Regions from separate parts of the Arthrobacter sp. B2060 genome, predicted to be linked through region 3. Evidence: riboswitches for the same ligand, from Rfam matches in the RefSeq annotation. Region 3 holds a riboswitch; each other region holds the start of a gene.
The links. A riboswitch is a leader RNA that binds a small molecule or an ion and turns the genes downstream of it on or off. The one in region 3 is predicted to bind S-adenosylmethionine.
Positions count from the first base shown of each region.

Region 1: it holds a riboswitch for S-adenosylmethionine, as region 3 does, so the genes downstream of both, AC5RUM_RS11855 (aminotransferase class V-fold PLP-dependent enzyme) here and AC5RUM_RS15575 (DUF1737 domain-containing protein) in region 3, are expected to answer to the same signal.
Region 2: it holds a riboswitch for S-adenosylmethionine, as region 3 does, so the genes downstream of both, metX (homoserine O-acetyltransferase MetX) here and AC5RUM_RS15575 (DUF1737 domain-containing protein) in region 3, are expected to answer to the same signal.

Region 1 covers NZ_JBNHFR010000005.1:292,231-297,332, forward strand. Annotated here, with positions in the region: gene AC5RUM_RS11850 (class I SAM-dependent methyltransferase) at 1-466, opposite strand, end outside; gene AC5RUM_RS11855 (aminotransferase class V-fold PLP-dependent enzyme) at 560-1,969, opposite strand; SAM riboswitch class IV at 2,004-2,117, opposite strand; gene hisN (histidinol-phosphatase) at 2,287-3,099, opposite strand; gene rsgA (ribosome small subunit-dependent GTPase A) at 3,166-4,281, opposite strand; gene aroA (3-phosphoshikimate 1-carboxyvinyltransferase) at 4,265-5,102, opposite strand, start outside.
Region 2 covers NZ_JBNHFR010000002.1:231,552-236,653, forward strand. Annotated here, with positions in the region: gene AC5RUM_RS05805 (DeoR/GlpR family DNA-binding transcription regulator) at 1-193, shown strand, start outside; gene AC5RUM_RS05810 (histidine phosphatase family protein) at 237-893, opposite strand; gene AC5RUM_RS05815 (CPBP family intramembrane glutamic endopeptidase) at 1,014-1,793, shown strand; gene AC5RUM_RS05820 (VOC family protein) at 1,895-2,533, opposite strand; SAM riboswitch class IV at 2,721-2,836, shown strand; gene metX (homoserine O-acetyltransferase MetX) at 2,849-4,021, shown strand; gene AC5RUM_RS05830 (MFS transporter) at 4,249-5,102, shown strand, end outside.
Region 3 covers NZ_JBNHFR010000009.1:55,908-61,009, reverse strand. Annotated here, with positions in the region: gene AC5RUM_RS15590 (PLP-dependent cysteine synthase family protein) at 1-532, opposite strand, end outside; gene AC5RUM_RS15585 (aromatic amino acid ammonia-lyase) at 529-2,181, opposite strand; gene AC5RUM_RS15580 (NtaA/DmoA family FMN-dependent monooxygenase) at 2,186-3,481, opposite strand; SAM riboswitch class IV at 3,669-3,782, shown strand; gene AC5RUM_RS15575 (DUF1737 domain-containing protein) at 3,796-4,104, shown strand; gene AC5RUM_RS15570 (rhodanese-like domain-containing protein) at 4,101-4,511, shown strand; gene AC5RUM_RS15565 (O-succinylhomoserine sulfhydrylase) at 4,512-5,102, shown strand, end outside.

The sequences.
Region 1 (5,102 bases), on a different contig from region 3:
GCCTGTGGACCCAGGGCACGGATGTGTCCAGCTGGTTCCAGACCAAGCCAAGCACGCCGCCGGGCCGCAGGATCCTGGCGATCTCGGTGCTGGCACGCAGGGGGTCGCACCAGTGCCATGCCTGCGCCACAGTGACGACGTCGAACGCCGATCCGGGAAGTCCTGTGTCCTCAGCGGTTCCCTCCAGCGCCTCCACCGCAGGGTAGGCGTTACGGAGCTGCTCAAGCATGTCCGGGGAGGGGTCAACCGCGCTGACACGCAGGCCGCGTGCCACGAGCAGCTCCGTGTACTTGCCGGTTCCTGCGCCGAGATCGGCCGCCGTCCGTGCGCCGGAAGGGACCAGCCAATCCGCGGACTCAGCCGGATAGCCGGGCCGAACACGGTGGTAGTGCTCGCCGCCGTCCTGGAAGCTTTGACCGAGCTCCTGCCGCCGCCCGTGGTCGAGTTTAGGGCCACCGCGTGCCACGCGCCGTCTCCTTAGGGCAGGGTAAAAATTGACCCTTCGAATTTACCGCATTTGTGACTGCGCCGTCTGGCGGCCGTCAGTCGAGGGTGCCGCTCAGTCCAGAGTGCAGGGCGCAGCGCCTGCGGTACCGGGTGTGTTCGGTGCCCAATGCGGGTAGGTGCGGGTGTCGTTGGACGGAACCCAGCGCCCGGAGTCCACCACGTAGTCCCAGCCGAGGCCGCTGCGGCGCAGCTCCTCGATGCCGGCGAGGAGGCGCTGGACGTCCTCAAGCCGTGACCCGACGCCGAAGCTGGCGCGCAGGGAACCCGAGGGCAGGCCCAGGCGCTTGAGGAGCGGGTGGGCGCAGAAGCGGCCGTCGCGCAGCCCGACGCCGTGCTCGGCAGACAGGTAGGCAGCCACCAGTCCGGCGTCGTAGCCCTCCACCGAAAAGTTGACCACGCCAATGGTGTCAGTGTCGGGGTTGGTGTCCGAGAAGATCTGGTGGACAGTGACGCCGTCGATCTTCTGCAGGCCCTCGACGAGGAAGGAGCGGATGGCGGCCTCGTGCGTGTGCCATTGCTCCTGGTCCAGGGCGGCGATCACCTGGGCCGCCCGGGCGAGGGTGGCTGCGCCCAGGACGTTGGGCGAGCCGCCTTCGTGCCGCGCGGGGCCGGTGGTCCAGCTGACGCCGTCGAGCCGGGCTTCACTGACTGCGCCGCCCCCGGCAAGGTGCGGTGACCCGGCGTCGAGCCAGTCGGTGCGCCCCACCAGGACGCCGGAGCCGAAAGGCGCGTACAGCTTGTGGCCGGAGAAGGCGAGGTAGTCGACGTCGTCCGCGGCGATGTTGATGCGGCGGTGCGGCGCGAGCTGCGCCGCGTCCACCACGATCCGGGCGCCGAATTCGTGCGCCAGGGCGGCGAGGCGGCGGATCGGCAGGATCTCACCGGTGACGTTGGAGGCGCCGGTCACGGCAAGCAGGCTGATGTCGCCCTGCTCGAGTTCAGCCCGAAGGCTGCCGATGGTGGCCTCAAGGGTCTCGGACGCCACCACGCTGCGGTGGGGCACACCCTGCCACGGCAGCAGGTTGGCGTGGTGCTCGATGTCCAGGTACAGGACTTCCCCGGTGTAGCCGTGGTCCTCGACGGGGAGGCAGCCGGCCAGCAGGTTCAGCGAATCCGTGGTGTTCCGCGTGAAGATCACGGAGTCGTCCGGGCGGCCGCCCACAAACTCGCGGACGATGTTCCGGGCGTTTTCGTAGACAGAGGTGCTGATCTGCGAGGCGTAGCCGGCCCCGCGGTGCACGCTGGCGTAGAACGGCAGGATCTCGTTGAGGTAGGCGGAGACTACGGAGAGTGCAGGGGCCGACGCTCCATAGTCGAGGTTGGCATAGCGCACGTGGCCGCCCTGGATGAGCGGGGCCTGGATCTCAGCGCCGGTCACTGCCGCCAGCGGCCGTCCGGCAGCGGCAAACCGATCGTCGAGCAGGCCGGCAGCGGTGTTGGAGGAGAAGGTTGCAGTAGTCATGGGACCTCGCTGTGAAAGGACCCCTTGTGACGGGGATCCGCGCTTGCCGGGTCCGTTCCGGACCGGCCTGGTCGTCACCCGGGGCACCCCACCGCGAATGGAGGGTTGCCGGCCAGCAAACCGGGGTTTTACGCTGGCACTCGTGACCTGTAGAAAAGCGTAGAACACCGGCCCGCCGATGAAAAAGCCGATGCAATTGTTAAGCCGTTTGTTACAGCCGTCCCAAATTCGGGCAGGTGGCCGAACATACGACGTCGGACTCCACCTTGAGGGCGGAGTCCGACGTCGAATATTCCCCGAAAGCGCGCTGGGCCGAACTACAGCAGATCGTCCAACTGCGGGTTGAGGCGCTTGAGAACCTCGGAATGAAGGATCGAGTTGGTGGCCAGGGCGTTGCCGCCGAAGGGGCCGTCGGTTCCCTCCAGGGAGGTGAAACGGCCGCCCGCCTCCGTGACGATGGGCACCAGCGCAGCCATGTCGTACAGGTTCAGTTCGGGTTCGCAGGCAATGTCAACGCAGCCTTCAGCCACCATGCAGTAGGACCAAAAATCCCCGAAGGCACGGGTGCGCCACACGTCCTCAGTGAGGGCAAGGAAATCATCCAGGTTTCCCCGCTCCTTCCAGCCGCCAAGGCTGGAGTAGGACAGCGAAGCGTCCGAGAGCTTTGAGACGTTGGAGACTCTGAGCCGGGTGGCAGCGGCCAGCGAACGGCCCATATAGGCGCCGGCGCCCTTGGCCGCCCACCAGCGCTTTCCGAGTGCGGGCGCACTCACCAGGCCCACCACGGGCTCACCTTCATCAACGAGCGCGATCAGCGTTGCCCAGACAGGGACTCCGCGGACGAAGTTCTTGGTTCCGTCGATGGGGTCAATGATCCAGCGCCGGGAGCCGTGGCCGGAACTGCCGAACTCCTCGCCGAGGACGGCATCGCGGGGGCGGGAACGGGACAGCTGTCCGCGGATGGATTCCTCGGCGGCTTTGTCGGCATCCGTCACCGGTGTCAGGTCAGGCTTGGTTTCGATCTGAAGATCAAGCGCCTTGAACCGGCTCATGGTCTGGTCGTCCACGGAATCCGCCAGTACATGGGCCAGGCGCAGGTCGTCGTTATAGCTCGAAGCGGGTTGGGTCATGGTTCCAAACTACCGTCAAAGAACCGGCGGGGCGGGGATGTCCGCTGGCCGGAGGCGCCGTGCGGCTCAGCTGACGCTTCCGAGTTCCTTTGTTTCCTGGGCTTCCATGCGCGGATCGGTGCCCAGCAGCCGGCGCAGGGAGGCAAGGCGGGCGGGCCCGGAGGGTCCTGCATTGCCGGCCTCCACCCAGGCGTCCACACCGCAGTTCACAGCGGAGGCATCGTGCTTGCAGCCCCGCTCGCAGGCCTCCGTGCCGGGCTCCAGATCGGGGAACGAATGCAGGATCCGGTCCGGATCCACATGGGCCAGGCCGAACGAACGGATGCCCGGGGTGTCAATGATCCAGCTCCCGGAGGGAGCATCCGCCAGCTTGAGTGCAAGAGCCGACGACGACGTGTGTCGCCCGCGTCCGGTGACGGCGTTGACGCCCCCGGTGGCACGTTCCGCGCCGGTCAGCGCGTTCACCATGGTGGATTTGCCGACGCCGGAGTGGCCCAGCATGACGGTGACTTTGCCGTCCAGATGGGCGCGCAGCTCGGAGACGGCGTTTATGTCGAGGCGGGCGGACAGTCCGTCGTCGGAGCGGGCGTCAATGCCGGAGGCGGCCGAGTCGGCGGTGCGGCTGATGATGACCGGGAAATCGAGGTGGCGGTAGTTATCCAGGAGTTCCGAGGGGTCCTTGACGTCGGCCTTGGTGACGAGCAGCAGCGGCTCGATGCCGGCGTCGTAGGCGGCCACCAGCGCACGGTCGATGAAACCGGTCCGGGGCTCCGGGTTCGCTGCCGCCACAACAACCACCAGCTGGTCAGCGTTGGCCACCACCGCCCGTTCTACCGGGTCAGTATCGTCGGCGCTGCGGCGCAGCAGCGTCTTCCGGTCCTGGATCTTCACGAGCCGGGCCAGTGTGTCCGGAGCTCCGGACACATCTCCCACGAGGGACACGAAGTCCCCCGCCACCACGGGGGAGCGGCGGAGCTCGCGGGCCCGGGCGGCAATGACGGTGCGTTCGTCGCCGGAGTCCTCGCCGACAACCGCTGTGTAGCGGCCGCGGTCAACGGTGATGATGCGTCCCGTCACGGCGTCGTCATGGCTGGGCCGGTCTTTGGTGCGGGGCCGGGTGCCTTTCTTGTTGGGCCGGATGCGGACGTCGGATTCGTCCCAGGACTCAGTACTGCGTGCCACCGGTGGTCCCTGCAGCGTTGCCGTGCCAGCTGTGGCTGCCTTGCGCGATCATGTCCGCCCACAGTTGCGGGAAGTCCGGCATGGTTTTGGCGGTGGTGCCGATGTCCTGGACCTCGACGCCCCTGACAGCCAGTCCGAGGATGGCGCCCGCGGTGGCCATCCGGTGGTCAGCGTAGCTGCGGACCACGCCGCCGTGGAGCTTAGCGGGCCGGATCACCAGCCCGTCGTCTGTCTCCTGGACATCGCCGCCAAGGCCGTTGATTTCCGCCGCCAGCGCGGCCAGGCGGTCCGTCTCGTGTCCCCGAAGGTGCGCGATGCCGCTGAGCCGGGAGGGGCCGGTGGCCAGGGCGCAGAGCGCCGCGACGGTAGGGGCGAGCTCGCTGGTGTCGGCGAAGTCCGCGCCGCGGATCTCCCTGCCGCCCGTGACGGTCAGCGTTCCGGCTTCCAGCGTCACGGTGGCACCCATCTTCGGGAGGATGCTCCGCCACTGGTCACCGACCTGGGTGGTGGGCGCAGGCCAGTCCGGAATGCGCACCGTGCCGCCCGACGCCACGGCTGCCGCGAGGAAGGGCCCGGCATTGGACAGGTCCTGTTCGATGCGTTCGTCAAAGGCGCGGATCGGGCCCGGACTGACAATCCAGTGGTTCGGTGTTGAGTCGTCCACCTCCACCCCCACGCCGCGCAGCACAGCCACGGTCATGTTGATGTGGTCCAGGCTCGGCACGGAGTCGCCCGAGTGTTCCAGGTGCAGGCCCTCGGAGAAACGTGCACCGACCAGCAGCAGCGCGGAAACGAACTGCGATGACGCGCTCGCGTCGATC
Region 2 (5,102 bases), on a different contig from region 3:
CCGCGCCAGCGTGTCCTACGTGATTGCGGACTCGTCCAAGGTGGGCCGCCGCGCCTTCGCCACCATGGACGGCTACGCGTTCACGCGGCTGATCACCGATTCCGGCATCTCCGCCAAGGACAAGGCCGCCTTTGAAGCGATTGGCACGGAAGTCATCGTGGCGCCGGAAACGCCGCGGACACGGCAGGCCTAGGAAGCCGGGGTCCCAGAACACCGCGCCTCAGAGCACCACGGGCTTAGAACACCACCGGCGGGGCGTCGAGGACGGTCTCGTCCACCCGGCGCTCCACCCATTGCGTGAACGGCTGGTCGAGTTCGTACTTGCCGTCTCCGGTGCGCACCAGCATCCGGATCTCCGCGTTGTCCGGGTTGTTCAGCGACTCGAAGTACTCCACGGACCAGTGGAACCAGCGCATGCAGAACAGGCGCATCGTCAGGCCGTGCGTGACCAGCAGGGCGTTGGGGGAGTAGTCCGGCTTGGCCCAGTGCCGGTAGAGCGTCTCCATGAATGACGAAATGCGGTCATAGACATCCGAACCGGACTCGCCCTCGCGGAACCGATAGAAGAAGTGGCCGTACGCATTGCGCAGCTCTTTTTGGTCCTCGATGTCGCCGGAGATCTGGAAATTGGCCCAGTCCTGCTCACGGAGCCGGGGTTCCTCGATCACCCGCTCCGTGAGCGGGCCCAGATCGAGTGCTTCCAGCGTCTGGTAGGCGCGCAGGTAGGGCGAGACGTACACGCTCACCTGCTGGCCGTCCAGCTCGCGCCGGATGCGTTCTCCGGCGGCCCTGGCCTGGTCCACACCCAGAGGTGTCAGCGGAATGCGGTAGTCGGGCACCCGGTTGTAAATGGACGTGTCGGCATTGGCGGCGGACTGGCCGTGCCGGATCATGATAATTTTCCCGGGCGCACTCATAGTTTCCCAGCATAGGGCCAGCCTCGTACCCAACAGCGGCAGATACGTCCGGAAGCCCATCAGGCAAGTACCAGCAACTGCAGGCAAGATAGGAACATGTTGGTTCCTTCCCGCCGTCGTCTGCGGATCGAAATCTGGATCGTCCTGGGGCTGTCCCTGGGGCAGTCGGCCGCCTACTCGGTGGTGCAGCTCCTGGATAAGATGAGCCAGGCGCCGCTCGCCCAGGGCACGTCCACACTGAACCGTTCGCAAAGCACGCGCGAGTATTTCGATCTGACCTACCAGCTCCTGGACATCATCTTCGCGCTGGTGCCCGTTCTGCTGGTCCTGTACTTCATGACGGAGCAGCGGCAGCCCAAGGCCGGGACAGGCAGTGACAGCGGCTCGGCATTCCGGAAGCTCGGCTTCAACTTCGCCCGCCCCGGGCGTGACCTGCTCCAGGGACTGGGGCTGGCGGCGCTGATCGGCATTCCCTCACTGGGCCTCTATGCCGCGGGCCGGGCGCTGGGTATTACGACGGCGATCATCCCCAGTGCCCTGGACGCGTACTGGTGGACGATTCCCGTCCTGATTCTTTCCGCGGTGCGCCACGGCATCGTGGAGGAAGTGATTGTGGTGGGGTATTTGCTGGACCGCCTCGGGAAGCTCGGCTGGTCGGTGCCGGTGGCGATCTTCGTCAGCTCCATGCTCCGCGGCAGCTACCACCTGTATCAGGGCTTCGGGCCGTTCATCGGCAATGCGATCATGGGCGTGGTGTTCGCTTGGATCTATACCAAAACCCGGCGGGTGATGCCGCTGGTCATCGCCCATGCGCTGCTGGACATAGTGGCCTTCGTCGGCTTCAGCCTGTTCGGAAAGAGCATCGGCCTGGGGTAGGGAAATAATTCGGCCGCCATCGGTGGGTGGCGTCGTTGGCACCCGCTGATGGCGGCCGAAGTGTAGTGGCAGCGTGCAGTTGAAGCCTGCTGCCGGGCGCGTCAGATGGTGACGGCGCCTGCTGCGGTTTCAAACGTGACGGACAGAATGCCCGGCGTGCCGTGCGGAGCCACCCAGTTGACGGCAACATCCTCCAGCGGCCGTTCGACAGGCTCGCCGAGCCACTCGGTGACCCGTTCGGCGGAGCCTGCGATGGTGAGGCTGGACATCTTGACATTGCTGTCATAGGCGTTGGACGGGTGCAGGGAAGGATCGCCCTCCCACTTCAGCATGTACGGGACCTGCGGGTCCGCAATGAGGCCCAGGATGCCGATCTGCTTCCACACGAGTTCGCGGCCATCCGGGAACTTGCGGTTGCCGTTGACTGCGGCGCGTCCCAGACGCTCCTCGAACGGGGCGAGGTCGTCCACTTCGACGCACCAGCCCATCCAGCCGCCGCCGGCGGCAGAGCGTGCGCGCACGGCCTGTCCGAACGGGGCTTTGTCCGACGCCGGGTGGTCCAGGACCTCCACGACCTCAAGGTATTTGTGTCCCGCGAGCGGGATAATCATGTTTCGCGTTCCGAAACGGGGGTGTACCCCGCCCTTCACGGCTTCAACGCCGAGGGCGGACGAAATTCGTTCAGTGGTGGCCGCCAGGCCATCGTGTTCACAGGCGTAAGAGACGTGATCCATGCGCATGCCCTCATCTTGGCATCTTGTGACGCGGCTCTCAGCTAAGGGTTGCCTAACCCGTTTGGGCTATGTGCGGAAGAGCAGATTTCCGAGATCTGCCCTGGTGCCCGCCGCCAGCGTTCAGGGCCCGCTGGAGTCACATAGCCGTCACAATCTTCGCGCGGAGCGTGGGCCCTTTCGTAAGCTTGGTCCAGGTCATGAGTGCCAGCGACAGCCCCGGCTTGCTGGCCGGCAACCCTCCTTCCGCGGTGGGGTGCCCCGGGTGAAGACCTGGCCTGCCGGCCAGTTGGCGGCGGGCAAGCGCGTAGAAGAGGTATACCGATGACGATTTCCGTTACCCGCACCGATGTGCCGGAGGGCCGACTTCCCCACGGCACAGTGCTGGACAACCGCACTCTGGACGGCCGGGTTCCCGACGGCACTGTGCAGTATGCCAACATCGGCGGCATCGAGCTCGAGGCCGGCGGATTCCTCCCCGACGTCACCCTTGCCTACGAAACATGGGGGACGCTCAACGCGGACGGCTCCAACGCCATCCTGGTGGAGCACGCACTCACCGGCAGCACCCATGTGACGCGGGGCGGCGGGGACGAGGAAGGCTGGTGGGAGCAGCTTGCCGGACCGGGCGCGCCGGCGGATACGGACAGGTTCTTTGTCGTCTCCATTAACATCCTGGGCGGTTGTTACGGATCCACGGGCCCGGCGTCGGCCGCCCCCGACGGCAAGCCGTGGGGCTCGCGCTTCCCGCTGGTGACCCTCCGGGACTCCACCGTTGCCGAAGCGCGCCTGGCTGACCAGCTCGGCATCAGCAGCTGGTTTGCCGTTGTGGGAGGTTCCATGGGCGGCGCCCGCGCACTGGAGTGGGCGGTCACCTTCCCCGACCGGGTGCGCCGCTGCGGCGTGATCTCCGCGGGCGCGAGCAGCACTGCCGAACAGATCGCCTTTGCGCAGGCGCAGACCCTCGCGATCCGCCAGGACCCCAACTTCAACGGCGGCGACTACTACGGGGGCCCGATCCCCGAAGCCGGGCTGGCCCTCGCCCGCCGGATCGCCCACATTACTTACCGCTCGGCGCACGAGCTGGACTTCCGGTTCGGCCGGAACGCCCAGGACAGCGAAGCTCCACTGCAGGCGGATGCCCTCGCGGACCGCGGCCGGTACCAGGTGGAAAGCTACCTGGACCACCAGGGGAGCAAGCTCGTCCAGCGCTTCGACGCCAACAGCTACATCGCCATTACCGAAGCCCTCATGAGCCACGACATCTGCCGCGGGCGCGGAACCCTGAAGGATGCGCTGGCGCGGACCACGGCGGACTTCTTTGTCGCCGCCGTCGACTCGGACCGGCTGTATTTCCCGTCCCAGTCACGTGAACTCGCCGACGCCCTCCCCGGTGACGTGGACGTCCATGTCATCGAAGCGCCGATCGGCCACGACGGCTTCCTCACCGAGATCGGGCAGCTCAGCGCCCAGCTCCGCGGGCATTTCTCAGCCTGATCACCAACCTGAACTCCCGCTCCCGGGACCGGCTCCGACGCCGCAGGGAATGGCTCTAGGGCCAGTTGACTGTGCATTTATGCAGATGCGCCCTGCACTATTTGTCGTTGAGCTTGCAGCAGGGGCAGACCATACTCGTTGGAAACGGCGGCCAGTGGCACACATCACAGGTCCGTCAGAGCCTGGTCCCATGTGGTGTCGACGAAGACGCCGAAGGAGTTCACAAAATGAGTACGGAAAACCCGGCCGCAAGCCGCGTAGAGGAAACCGATGTCAAGGCGTCGGGCCTGAAGAAAGTCGTTACGGCGTCCATGGCCGGCACGGTGGTTGAGTGGTATGAGTTCTTCCTCTATGCCTCCGCGGCCACCCTGGTGTTCGGCAAGATGTTCTTCCCCAATTCAGGGACGGAGCTGGACGGCATCATCGCGGCGTTCGTCACCTACGCCGTGGGCTTCGTGGCCCGGCCGATCGGCGGCATCGTGTTCGGCCACTTCGGTGACAAGTTCGGCCGCAAGCAACTGCTGCAGCTGAGCATCATCCTGGTCGGTGTCTCCACGTTCCTCATGGGCTGCCTGCCCACCTTCGCCCAGATCGGTTACTGGGCCCCGGCGATGCTGGTGTTCCTCCGCTTCGTCCAGGGCTTCGCCGTCGGCGGCGAATGGGGCGGCGCCGTGCTGCTCGTTGCCGAGCACAGCCCCAACAAGTCCCGCGGATTCTGGTCCAGCTGGCCGCAGTCGGCCGTTCCGATGGGGAACCTGCTGGCCACTGGCGTGCTCTTCACCCTTTCTTCCACGCTCTCCCAGGAAGCATTCCTCGGCTGGGGCTGGCGCGTGGCCTTCTGGCTGTCTGCCGTGATCGTCATCATCGGCTACTACATCCGCACCAAGGTCCAGGACGCACCGATCTTCCTCGAGGCCCGCAAGGAAGTCACCGTCGAGAAGAAGGGCTACGGCGTCGCCGAGGTCTTCCGCCGCTACCCGCGCGGCGTCTTCACCGCCATGGGCCTGCGCTTTGCCGAGAACATCCTGTACTACCTCGTGGTGACGTTCTCCATCACCTACCTGAAGGTCGTCGTGCAGAC
Region 3 (5,102 bases):
CGTAGTGGGCCATCGGGTTGGCCGGATTGTCGAACTGGAGGGGCCGCCAGGCGCCCGGAATTTCCTGCGTGATGCGGGCTGCCACCGCCCTGGCATTCGCCGGGGAATGCGACGGCGCGCTCCAGTCCGTGAACACCACCTGCGCCCCGTACCGCCTCAGCGCCTCCAGCTTTTCCGCGGAAATGGAATCACCGGTCACCACCACCACGGGATGCCCGGTGAGCGCCCCGATCAGCGCCAGCCCGATCCCCGTGTTCCCCGAGGTGCTCTCCACGATCGTCCCGCCGGGCCGCAGCTCCCCGCTGTGTTCGGCCGCGCGCACCATGCTCAGCGCCGTGCGGTCCTTGATGGAGCCGCCGGGGTTTTCCGATTCCAGCTTGACGAATACCGTGCTGCCCAGGCCCCGGCTGAGCTCTTCCAGGGGAACGAGCGGCGTATGGCCGACGCGCGCCAGGATGGCGCCGGCGTCGGCCCCGAGGTCCACCACGGCCGCCGCGTGCCGTGGTTCGGGCCTGCCTGTCACTGTGCTCATGCTTCGCCTCCTGTTTCGTCCGTCTCCCCCGGCGGCAGCCGGAGTTCCGCCAGGCCGGGCAGCAGGTCCCGCAGTGCCGCGTGTCCCCGCTCCACCAATGCTGATGCCGGCAACTGCTCGGACAGGAGCCGGAAAAGACGGTCGACGACGGCGCCGGTCCCCTTGCCGAGCGGCCGCCCCTCCGCCGCGGATTCCCTTCCGCCGACCTCCGCGGCCTGCGCTTCCGACAGCAGGTAGGCGGCCGTCAGCGCCTCAATGGTGAGCAGCTTCGAGGCGGCCTCCACCGATTGCTGCAGCTGCTGGAGCGCGAGGGGCGCCAGCGTGGAGTGGTCCTCCACATCGGCGGAGAGCGTTGGTGCCCCCAGCGTTGCCGGCGCCGCCAGGAATTTCAGTTCAGCCAACAGGCCTGCTGCCGAATACCAGAGGAGGCCCGGCAGCTCCTCGGAAGCCAGCGGGGTGCCGCTTCGGGCTGCCTCCAGGTTCAGCTGCCGGATGAGCCGCTGGGGCGGGTAGAGCTTGGCGATACGCCGCTCGCTGCTGATGCCCAGGTGGGCCAGCCCCAGCCGCAGCGCCTCGAAGGCGAAGGCCAGCTGCATGGGCTGGAAGTTGCCGCCGGACACCATCCGGCCGGTGGCCAGCTCCGTCAGCGGGTTGTCGCCGCGGCCGTTCAGCTCCACTTCCAGGGCGCCGGCCAAGGCAGTGACCTGGGCACGGAACGCGCCGTGCGTCTGCGGCGCGGCGCGGAAGGACAGGGCGTCCTGCACCGACACTTCACGCCGCGGGTCCTCCAGCCAGCCGCCGCGCACCAGACGCCGGACGTTCGCGGCCGAGATCCGCTGGCCGTCCACCGCCTTGGCCGCCTGCACGGCCGGCGAAAACGGGCTGAGGTTCCCCCCGCCGTCGTACCGTCCGGTGGCCTCCAGCGACAGGGCGAGAGCCGTGTCCGCCAGGTCGGCCAGATGCAGCAGCCGGGCCAGCGCCAGGGTGCCTGCGCCGATCGAGTATGAGTTCGCGCTGACCAGCGCCAGGGCCTCGCCCGCGGCCAGCACGAGCGGCTCAAGGCCTGCCGCGGCGAGCGCCGCCGCGCCGGAAATGATGCTCCCGTCGGGCGCCAGTGCCTGTCCTTCACCGATGGCGACGGCGGCCACCGCGGCCAGCTGCGTCAGGTCTGAGGAGCCGACGGAACCGTCGCGGGGAATGGCGGGAAGCACACCCCGGTTGAGCAGTTCTGCATAGAACCGGGCTGCCTCAGGGCGGACGCCGGAACCGCCGCGGGTGAAGCCGATCAGCCTCGCGAGGATCACGGCCCGGATTTCCTCCGGAGCGAGCAGGGCGCCGATCCCGCTGTGGTGGTAGCGGACCACCTGCACCTGATAGTCGAGGATGGATTCTTCCACCACCGCCGTGTCCCGGCCGGAGCCCAGCAGAGTGTTCAGCCCGTAGACCCTGTGGCCGGAGTCGATGGCCGACTGGACCACATCCCGGGAGAGGCCCATCAGCTCCATTGCGTCAGCGCTCAGGACGACTTCGACCGTCGGATCGGAGGCAACCCGTGCCACGTCGGCGGCCACAAGGTGTGCCGTGCCGATCAGGAAGGTGGCACGTTTTGCATCCGGCAGCAGGCTGTCCGGCCTCCGTGTCCCGGCCATGGCACTAGAAGTCCAGCAGGTTCCGGCGGAGGCCGCCGTCGCCGTAGCTTGTCCGCAGCAGCCCGCGGCGCCGGAGAACCGGTGCCAGTTTGTCCAGCACGCCGTGCACGGTGGCCGGGTCCACGAAACCGGAGAAGAGGAAGCCGTCCCCGCCCACAGCGGCGCCTGTTTCCTCGAGGTGGTCGGCGATTTCCTCCGCGGTGCCGATGATGCTGTCCCCGGCGCCGCCGCTGCGGGCCCGCAGGATCTCGCGCAGCGTCGAGCCGGGCGGCGCCGCCTTGGAAAAGTGCTCGAGCGTGCCCTGGTTACTGTTGGTGCTGAGCGCCGGCAGCGGCTCGTCCAGGTCGAACTGTTTGAAGTCGATGACGGACAGATAGGAGATCGAATTAAGCTGGCTGTCGACGTCCCGCTGCGTCAGCTCCCGCCGCGCGGCGCGCAGTTCCTCCGCCTCGGTTTTGGAGCCCACCACAGTGGGCTTGAGGACGAACAGCACCTTGACGTCGTCGGGGTTCCTGCCCGCCTTGGCGGCTTCGGCCCGGATGGACTCGCGGTAGGCCTTCATGCCGTCGGAGCCGCGGGCCAGCGCAATGGCAACATCCGCGTTGCCTCCCGCGAAGGCCTTGCCGCGCGGCGATGCGCCGGCCTGCACCAGCACAGGCTCCTCCGGCAGGGGAGCCGTGTTCAGCGGGCCCCGGACCCGGAAGAATTCACCCTCGTGGTGGATGGGCCGCACCTTAGTGTGGTCGGCGAAGACGCCGGCCCCGGCGTCCTCCACGATGGCGTCCTGGTCCCAGCTGCGCCAGAGCTTCCGCACCACGTCCACGAATTCCTCCGCCTTTTCATAGCGGAGATCGTGCTCGATTTGCTGGTCCAGCCCGTAGTTCTGCGCGGCAAGGTCGCTGCCGGAGGTCACCACGTTCCAGCCGAGCTGGCCGTTGGAGAAGTGCTGCAGCGTGGCCAGCAGCCGGGCGGCCGTGAACGGTGGATAAAAGGAGGCGCTGACGGTGGGGACGATGCCGAGGTGCTCCGTGGCGGAGAGCAGGTACGGGACAAGGGCCAGCGGATCGTGCTTGGGCGCGAAGGAGGCCTGCGCCAGCGAGACTTCGGCGCTCCCGCCATAGGTGTCGGGGACGGTGAGGGAGTCCTCGATGATGAACAGGTCCAGTCCGGCCCGCTCGAACTCGCGCACGGCGTGCTGGTACAGCCCGGGTTTCTTCCAGTCGTAGCCGATCCCGTAACCGGGTGTCCCCCAGCCCTGGACCCCGAACCCGTGGCCCACAAACCACCCAAAGTGCAGCATGGGGCCGACTCTATTGGCATTCGCTTCGTTCACTGGTGCCTGGTTTCATCCGGCGTTATGGCGGTTCATCTCCCGTCATTATGCACCCGGTCGAGATCTTTGTAACCGACGCTGCAGGCCTCCAGCGTTACGGAACATGACGACGGCGGCGGTGCGCGCCGGCGTCGTCGGTGTTACTTTTTTGAGGAGTAATGAGAACCGGCGCCAAGCCCTGACTGGCCGGTCGGCAACCCTCCCTTTCGCGGCGGGGTGCCTCAGGTGAATACTCGGCAATCGACCACTCGAGCTGCAAGCGTGAGAGAAGGAGATCCGTCATGACGGACGCGCCCGCCGGCGCCACCCTGCCGGCCCCGCAGGACAAACCTGAGGAAAAACTGGCCTACCGCCTGATCACCGGACCGGACAACCGTGCCTTCTGCGAACGCATTTCGGACGCCCTGGCCGAAGGGTATGTGCTGCACGGCAACCCGGCAGCCGCGTTCAACGGCAGGGACGTGATCGTGGCCCAGGCCGTCATCCTGCCCCTGGCCGTCGCAACAGCTGATGCCGCCGTGGCCACTGCCGTGGACCGGCTGGACTCGGACGAGAACCTCGACGCCGAAGCCTTCGAGGGGCACGCATGAGCTACGCCGGAGACCTTACCCCGCACGAAGCGTGGACCAAGCTGGAGGAGGGCGCCGTCCTGGTGGACGTCCGCACCGAGGGCGAATGGGCACACATTGGCATCCCCGACACCAAGGCCACCGAGAATGACCCGCTGTTCATCCAGTGGACCTTCCCGGGCGGCATCCCCAACCGGGCCTTCATCGACCAGCTCAAGGAGCAGGCTCCGGAGGACGACGGCGCAGAGCTCGTCTTCCTGTGCCGCTCAGGCCAGCGTTCCATTGCCGCAGCCATCGCGGCGACCCAGGCCGGCTTCACCTCGTACAACGTCCTCGAAGGCTTCGAGGGAGAGCCCGACCGGTACGGTGAGCGCACCGTCAACGGCTGGAAAAACCGCGGTCTGCCGACAAACCTGGGAAAGAACTAAGTGACCTTCAATCAAGATGCCGCCGGCTGGAGTCCCGAGACCCAAGCCGTCCGCGGCGGGCTGGACCGCACCAATTTCCAGGAGACCACCGAGCCGATCTTCCTGAACTCCGGCTTCGTCTACGAGTCCGCGGCCGCTGCCGAGCGCGCCTTCACGGGTGAGGACGAACGCTTCGTCTATTCCCGCTACGGCAACCCGTCCGTGGCCACCTTCCAGGAGCGCCTCCGCCTGCTCGAAGGCACGGAAGCGTGCTTCGCCGCGGCGTCGGGCATGTCCGCCGTGTTCACCGCCCTGGGCGCCCTGCTGGCCGCCGGGGACCGTGTGGTGGCCGCCCGCTCTCTGTTCGGCTCCTGCTTCGTGATCCTGAACGAAATCCTGCCGCGCTGGGGCGTGGAGACGGTCTTCGTGGACGGGCCGGACCTTGAGCAGTGGCGTACGGCCCTCTCGGTGCCCACCACTGCTGTCTTTTTCGAGTCGCCGTCCAATCCCATGCAGGAAATTGTGGACATCGCCGCCGTCAGCGAGCTCGCCCACGCGGCCGGTGCGACCGTCGTCGTCGACAACGTGTTCGCCACTCCCCTGCTGCAGCGC